Regions from separate parts of the Streptomyces fractus genome, predicted to be linked through region 2. Evidence: riboswitches for the same ligand, from Rfam matches in the RefSeq annotation. Region 2 holds a riboswitch; each other region holds the start of a gene.
What was found. A riboswitch is a leader RNA that binds a small molecule or an ion and turns the genes downstream of it on or off. The one in region 2 is predicted to bind cyclic di-AMP.
Positions count from the first base shown of each region.

Region 1: it holds a riboswitch for cyclic di-AMP, as region 2 does, so the genes downstream of both, ACP4E5_RS14170 (M23 family metallopeptidase) here and ACP4E5_RS22260 (M23 family metallopeptidase) in region 2, are expected to answer to the same signal.
Region 3: it holds a riboswitch for cyclic di-AMP, as region 2 does, so the genes downstream of both, ACP4E5_RS26585 (transglycosylase family protein) here and ACP4E5_RS22260 (M23 family metallopeptidase) in region 2, are expected to answer to the same signal.

Region 1 is NZ_JBMYHI010000002.1:2,742,061-2,744,316, forward strand. It holds gene ACP4E5_RS14165 (GntR family transcriptional regulator) at 1-288, opposite strand, end outside; gene ACP4E5_RS14170 (M23 family metallopeptidase) at 512-1,312, opposite strand; cyclic di-AMP (ydaO/yuaA leader) riboswitch at 1,325-1,488, opposite strand; gene ACP4E5_RS14175 (M16 family metallopeptidase) at 1,729-2,256, opposite strand, start outside.
Region 2 is NZ_JBMYHI010000002.1:4,486,015-4,488,270, forward strand. It holds gene ACP4E5_RS22260 (M23 family metallopeptidase) at 1-936, opposite strand, end outside; cyclic di-AMP (ydaO/yuaA leader) riboswitch at 948-1,095, opposite strand; gene ACP4E5_RS22265 (PP2C family protein-serine/threonine phosphatase) at 1,339-2,256, opposite strand, start outside.
Region 3 is NZ_JBMYHI010000002.1:5,420,745-5,423,000, reverse strand. It holds gene eno (phosphopyruvate hydratase) at 1-188, opposite strand, end outside; gene ACP4E5_RS26585 (transglycosylase family protein) at 479-1,201, opposite strand; cyclic di-AMP (ydaO/yuaA leader) riboswitch at 1,206-1,363, opposite strand; gene ACP4E5_RS26580 (transglycosylase family protein) at 1,544-2,256, opposite strand, start outside.

The DNA of each region.
Region 1 (2,256 bases), 1.7 Mb from region 2:
GCGGCGCTGCGCGGCGCGGTGGGCGCCCATGGGTTCGAGCAGCATGCGGATCTCCAGGAGGTCGGCCGCCTCCCGCTCGGTGGGTTCGGCCACGCACGCGCCCGCGTGCCTGCGCGTGACGACGAACCCCTCCGCCTCCAGGGTGCGCAGCGCCTCACGGACGGGCACGCGAGAGACGCCGTAGCGACGCGCGAGGAGTTCCTCGGTGAGTCTGGCGCCGCGCTCGTAGACGCCGGCGACGATGTCGTCGCGGATCGCTGTGCATACCGACTGCGCGGGAATGCGCATGACTCGACCTCCGCCTCAATGCCCGCGATACGCGGCCGATTGACGCCCGGTCAAGCGCGAATGACACGCGGCCGGAACGTTTACCCGGAGACTCTATTCCACCGGAGTTGAATTTCCGACGAGGGGACGGAATCCGGGGATATTTTTTGGACAGTGCAGACCCGCGCACGCGAAAGCCCCGGCTCGGGGAGCCGGGGCTTTCGGGGAAGGTGTGACTGGTGGGTCAGACGTTCACACCGTGCTGGCGCAGGTACGCGACGGGGTCGATGTCCGAGCCGTAGTCGGGGGTGGTGCGGGCCTCGAAGTGGAGGTGCGGGCCCGTCACGTTGCCAGTGGCTCCGGAGAGGCCGATCTGCTGGCCGGGGGTGACGTCCTGGCCGACCGAGACGCCGATCGAGGACATGTGACCGTACTGGGTGTACGTACCGTCCTTCATCTTGATCACGACGTTGTTGCCGTACGCGCCGCCCCAGCCGGCCTCGACGACGGTGCCCATGCCGACCGCGTGCACCGAGGTGCCGCTGGAGGCGTGGAAGTCGATGCCGGTGTGGCTGCCGGAGGACCACAGTCCACTGCCGGCCTTGTAGGCGGTGGAGACGTACGAGCCGGAGATCGGCGACACGAAGCTGTTCAGGCGCTTGCGCTCCGCCTCGCGGGCGGCGCGCTTCTTGGCCTCGCGCTCCTTCTCGGCCTTCTCGGCGGCCCGCTTCTTGGCCTCCGCCTCGGCCTTGCGCTTGGCCTCCTCGGCCTTCTTCTTGGCCTCCGCCTCGGCCTTCGCCTTGGCGGCGGCCTTGTGCTGCGCGGTGGCCTGCGCGTCGATCTGCTCGGCGAGGGAGTCGCCGATGGCGACGGCCTGCGTGAGGCCGTCGTGCGGGACCGTCGCGGTGTCGGCGGCGAGGGCGGGGGCGGCGAGGCCACCCACCACGCCCGTCGTGGTGATCGCGGCGACGCCCGCGACCTGAGCGGTGGTACGCGTCAGGCGGCTGGGACGGCGGTGCTTCCCGGTGGCACGGGTGAACCCCATGAAGTGGCTGGTCCTTTCCTTCCTTCTCGCCTACCGGGTTAGCTGACGGGTTCGGAGCAGGAAGGTCTCCTACAGGCCCCCTCCCCTGATGGGAAGAGCGCCCGATTCACCCCAGGGACTTCGGTGGGTCCCCGGCTCCCCTGGCTCACACCATGGGGACTCGGCGATGACTGTCCGGTGTCGCGGGCGCGACGTACGTCTGGCGGACAGCCGGAGGGAACGCTAAGCGGGGCGTCTTTGAATCAACAAACAGAACCCGGCTTTTGTAGTGCACGCCACAGGGCAGACAGGCAACCTCTACGCCAATTCGGACATTTGCGAACGTGTGGCGATTGAAGGTGATCGTGACGGACGCCACGAAGCCCCGGCCGCCGATGCCGGCGCCGGGGCTTCGTGGCGTGCCTGGGGAGCCGAACTCAGCCCGCGACGACCGTGACTTCGCCGATGCCGAGCGCCTTGACCGGCTCCTCGATCTGCGCGGCGTCACCCACCAGGATCGTCACCAGACGGTCCGCCGGGAACGCGCTCACAACAGCGGCCGTGGCCTCCACGGTGCCCGTGGCGGCCAGTTGCCGGTACACCTGCGCCTGGAAGTCGTCCGGCAGGTGCTGCTCGACCTGGTCGGCCAGGGTGCTCGCGACGGCCGCTGCGGTCTCGAACTTCAGCGGGGCCACGCCCACCAAGTTCTGTACGGCGGTGTCCCGTTCGGCATCCGTGAGCCCCTCGGCCGCCAGCGTGCGCAGGACCTTCCACAGGTCGTCGAGCGCGGGCCCGGTGTTCGGAGTGTCCACCGAGCCGCTGATGGCGAGCATCGCGGCGCCGCTGCCGTCGGGCGCGGAGCGCAGCACCTGGGCGAAGGACCGCACGCCGTAGGTGTAGCCCTTCTCCTCGCGCAGGACGCGGTCCAGGCGCGACGTGAGGGTGCCGCCCAGGCAGTACGTGCC
Region 2 (2,256 bases):
GCGGCCGATGACGTCGCCGGTGGAGACCTTCTGGCCCGCGCTGACGTTGAGCGAGGACTGGTGGCAGAACCACAGCTCCGTGCCGTCGTCGAGGGTGAGCACCGTGCGGTAGCCGTACGCGCCCGCCCAGCCGGCCTCCGTGACCGTGCCGGAGTGGATGGCGCGGATCGGCGTGCCCGTGGGGGCGGCGAAGTCGAGGCCCGTGTGGTACCCGGAGGACCACATGGAGCCGGGCTGACCGAAGGTGCCGGTGATCGTGTACGAGGCGACCGGGAGCTTGAAGCTGGCGGCCAGCTTGGCGAGGCGCTCGGCCTCGGCCTTGCGGCGGGCCTCCGCCTCGGCCTTCTTCTTCTCGGCGGCGGCCTTGGCATCGGCCTCGTCCCGCTTGGCGGCGGCCTCGGCTGCCGCCTGCTTCGCGGCCGCCTCCTCCGCCGCCTGCTTCGCCGAGGCGTCGGCCGCGTCCTGCTGCGTCTCGGCCTGCTGCATGATGCGGGCCCGCAGCGCCTCGCCGGCGCCGGTCTGCCCGTCGGCGGCATCGGCCTGGGTGACACCGGCGCCGCTCAGCGGGGAGGCCGTGGCGTCGGAGTCGGAACCGGAGTCCGAACCGTGGGATATGAGCGAGCCCACGCCCGGCAGCGACTTGGCCTCGGGCAGCGAGTCCTTGACCGCGGACAGGTCGGGCATGGAGATGTGGACCGGCGGCTTGCCGCCCTGTGCGGTGGCGATGCCGCCCGCACCGACGGCGGCGACCACGCCGACGCCGAGAACAGTGGAGCTACGAGCGAAACCACCGCGGCGGCGGGCCACGCGATGCTTGCCGCGAAGGGGAGCGACGGACTCCTCGGTGGGATTCCACTCCTCCCAGGACTCCTGCTCGACGCCGAAGTCGTCATCGGGGCCGTAGAAGAAGTCGGGGGCAGGCCGGTTCGACGCCACGGGGGCGCTCTCCTTTCCTTCCTTCTCGCCTACCGGGTTAGCTGACGGGTTCGGAGCAGGAAGGTCTCCTACGGGCGCCTCCCGAGACAGGAAGAGCGTCCGATTCACCCCAAGTTGATGGTTCCCCGGTTCCCTTGCGGGATTAAGCGTGTGCGCACGGAGCCGTCTCTTGTGACGGCTGGGACGACCGCGCTGCGTTATCGAACGTTAATAGACAGCAGACAGTAATTCCAAGCGCTTCCCACTGATCGTTCACGACTCTGGCCAGGACTTATCGGGTCATGAAGGGGCGGAACCGGGCGAGTTGATCGCGGCTCGCAAACATCCCAGCAACTGATGGTGCGTCAATTGTTATGCGGAGCGACGCCGTTCGGCTACCTCTGGTAACAATGATCAAGGAACTCAGCCGCGTCGCACGGCGAGCAGCGCCATGTCGTCCTTCGTCCCGTCGCCGGTGTGCGCGCGCACCTCCGCGGCGAGGGACGCGAGGAGTTCCTCGGGCCCGGGGAAGAGGCGCCCGGAGAGCCGGGCCGCCGGATCGTAGAAGCGGCCGCTCGGATCGCGCGCCTCGGAGAGCCCGTCGGTGTAGAGCAGCAGCGTGGCCGCGGACGGGAACGCCGCCTCGACGGCACGGTCGGGCCAGCTGCCGAGTTCGCTCATCCCGAGCGGCAGCGCCGCCTGGCACGGTTCGAGTGCGCGTACGGTGCCGTCGCCGAGCAGCAGCAGCGGGCTGGGGTGGCCGCGGTTGAGGACGCGGACGAGCTCGACGCCGTGCGGGATCTCGGCGAGCACCGCGGTGGTGAAGCCCTCGAAGTCGTCGATGCCGCTGCGCCGGGTGCCCTCGCGGGCCAGGGCCCGCTCCAGGCGCTGGGCGACCGCCTCCAGGGAGCCCTCCTGCTCGGCGGCCTCCCGGAACGCGCCGATGACGACGGCGACCGCGGCGACCGCGCCCATCCCCTTGCCGCGCACGTCACCGACGATGATCCGGATGCCGTGCGGGGTGTCCTGGACCGCGTAGAGATCGCCGCCGATGAACGCGTCGGCCTGCGCCGCCTCGTAGCGCGCCGCGATCACGAAGCCGCCGAGCCGCCGGGCCGGCTCGGGCAGCACCGCCAGCTGCGCGGCCTGCGCGATCTCACGGGCGGAGGCCAGCTGTTCGTGACTTCGGCACACGATCCTGTTGAGCAGACAGGCCAGGAGGCAGACCGTGGCCACGGTGACTATCTCGGTGACGAACACGGAGTCAAGGTGCTCCGTGAAGCGCAGGTGCACGGCGACGATCGCACCGATCGACACCGCGCCGACCAGGATCGTCGCGCC
Region 3 (2,256 bases), 930 kb from region 2:
CCCTTGCCGAGGTAACGGTTGGGGTCACCGTCACGGAGTTCGATGGCCTCGAAGGCACCGGTGGAGGCACCCGACGGGACGGCGGCACGGCCGGTGCTCCCGTCGTCGAGGCCGACCTCGACCTCGACCGTGGGGTTGCCTCGGGAGTCCAGGATTTCCCGGGCTACGACGACGTCGATGGACGGCACGAGCATCTCCTTCTGGGATGTGACGCAGGCTATGCGGGCAGCTGCTTGGATACGTGGTCCCGCACCCCTGAGCGTAACCGGCTCGCGGGCATCGGCCATCCGAACGCCCGTCTCGTGGACAACGCCCTGAGCGAAATGTTCCTTAACGGAACAAAAACAGCGACCTCCGTCCCGGCCGTGCCGGGAGGGAGGTCGCCGAAAAGTGAGCGGCCCGTGGGGACGGGGTGCGGCGGGGCTCGGCGTCCGCCGATGCCGAGCCCGTACCTGGCGGTCCTGGTGGACCGGACGGCTTAGCTGAGGTGCAGCTGCTGACCCGGGTAGATCAGGTTCGCGTCCTTGACGATGTCCTTGTTCTTCTCGAACACCTGCTGCCAGGTGGTGCCGTGCGCCTCGGCGATCTTGCTGAGGGTGTCGCCGGACTTCACCTTGTACTCGCCGTCACCCTTGGCGACCTTGTTGCCGGTCGGGGTGGTGACGGTGTCCTTCTTCGGAGCCTGCTGCTTGGGGGCCTGCTGCTTCGGGGCCTCCTGCTGCGGCTGCTGGCGCTGCTCGGAGCGGTTGGCACGCTGCTGGGTGTCCTGCTGCGTGCTCTTGTCCTGCTGCTGCGAGGACGAGTCGGCGGTGGAGCCGCTGTCGTTCGGGGCGGAGGAAAGGCCCGAGCCGCAGTTCGGCCAGGCGCCCTTGCCCTGGGCGGCGAGGACCTTCTCGCCGACGGCTATCTGCTGGGCCTTGGAGGCCTGGTCCGCGGTGGACGCGTACTGCGAGCCGCCGTAGGCGGACCACGTGGAGGACGAGAACTGGAGGCCGCCGTAGAAACCGTTGCCGGTGTTCGTGGACCAGTTGCCACCGGACTCGCACTGCGCGACCTGGTCCCACTCGGACGTGGTCGCGGCGGAGGCGGAGGTGGCGCCCATCAGCGGCACGGCGACGGCGGCAGCGGCGACACCGCCGAGCGTGGCGACGCGGATGGCCTTGGACGGGCGGCGGTGCTTGTTCTTGCCGGAAAACAGCATGGAGATGTCTCCTCACCGACGCCTGCGAGGTGAGCTGTCGGGTTCGGGCCAGTGAGTGCCCGGCAGACGCATCCTTGTGCGCTGCTTAACCCCAAGCCCGTCCGGTCTCCCGGAAGGGCGCTTACCTGGGTCCCCCGCTCCTGCCTACGGCGCTTACGCGTCGACTGTTCCCGTACGGACGTTGGCAGGATTCGGCGTGACGTCCATCGGGGCCCGCTGAAGCGAGCGGTCACGAACGTAAGCGGTCGATCCGTCCGATTTCAAAGTCGATCAGGGGCTTTGAGACCCATGTCTCACTCGCTCTACATCGGACAAAGCCCCTTCAACCGGCCCGAATCCCCGCTACCTTTTGTCCGTTCCGTCCCCAAGATCCAGGCTCTGACCAGGAAGGATGAGGTCTGGGTCGGTACCGACCGTCTCCTTGTTCCGCTCGTAGAGCGCGTCCCATCCGCCGTGCACGTCCTGGGTCTTCGCGATGTCCCAGAGGTTGTCGCCGGCGTGGACCTTGTACGTGTCTTCCGCGTCGCGCTTGTCGTCGCGCGAAGCGTGACGTCCCTCTCCCGTACGGGAGTCGGAACGGTCGTCGTCGGCGCGGCCCCCGCGGTGGCGGCCCGACGTGTCGGTGTCCGGGGCCTCGCCGGAGGGGGAGGCGGACGGTGAGGCGGACGGTGAGGCGGCTTCGTCAGAAGGCGCGTGGGACTTGTCACTTGAGGGGCTCGGGTCGTCCTCACCCTTGTTACCGGAGGTATCGCCCGACTCGTCCGCCGAGGGGCCGTCCGACGCGTCGGCGGCCGCGGATCCATCGTGACCCTTGTCTCCCGAATCCGCCTCGTCGGTGCCCTTGTCGGCACCGTCGTCCGACTTGTCGTCGGCATCGGTGCTGGGCGAGTTGGACGGCTCGGGCGACTCGGCCGACTCGGACGACCCATCCGACTCGGTCGACCCGGACGGCTGGGGTGACGCGGACACGCCCGGATCGACGTCCGCCGAGTCGTCGTCCTTGGTGAGGTCCGCCGTGAGCGAGCACATCGGCCAGGCACTCACACCCTTGTCGT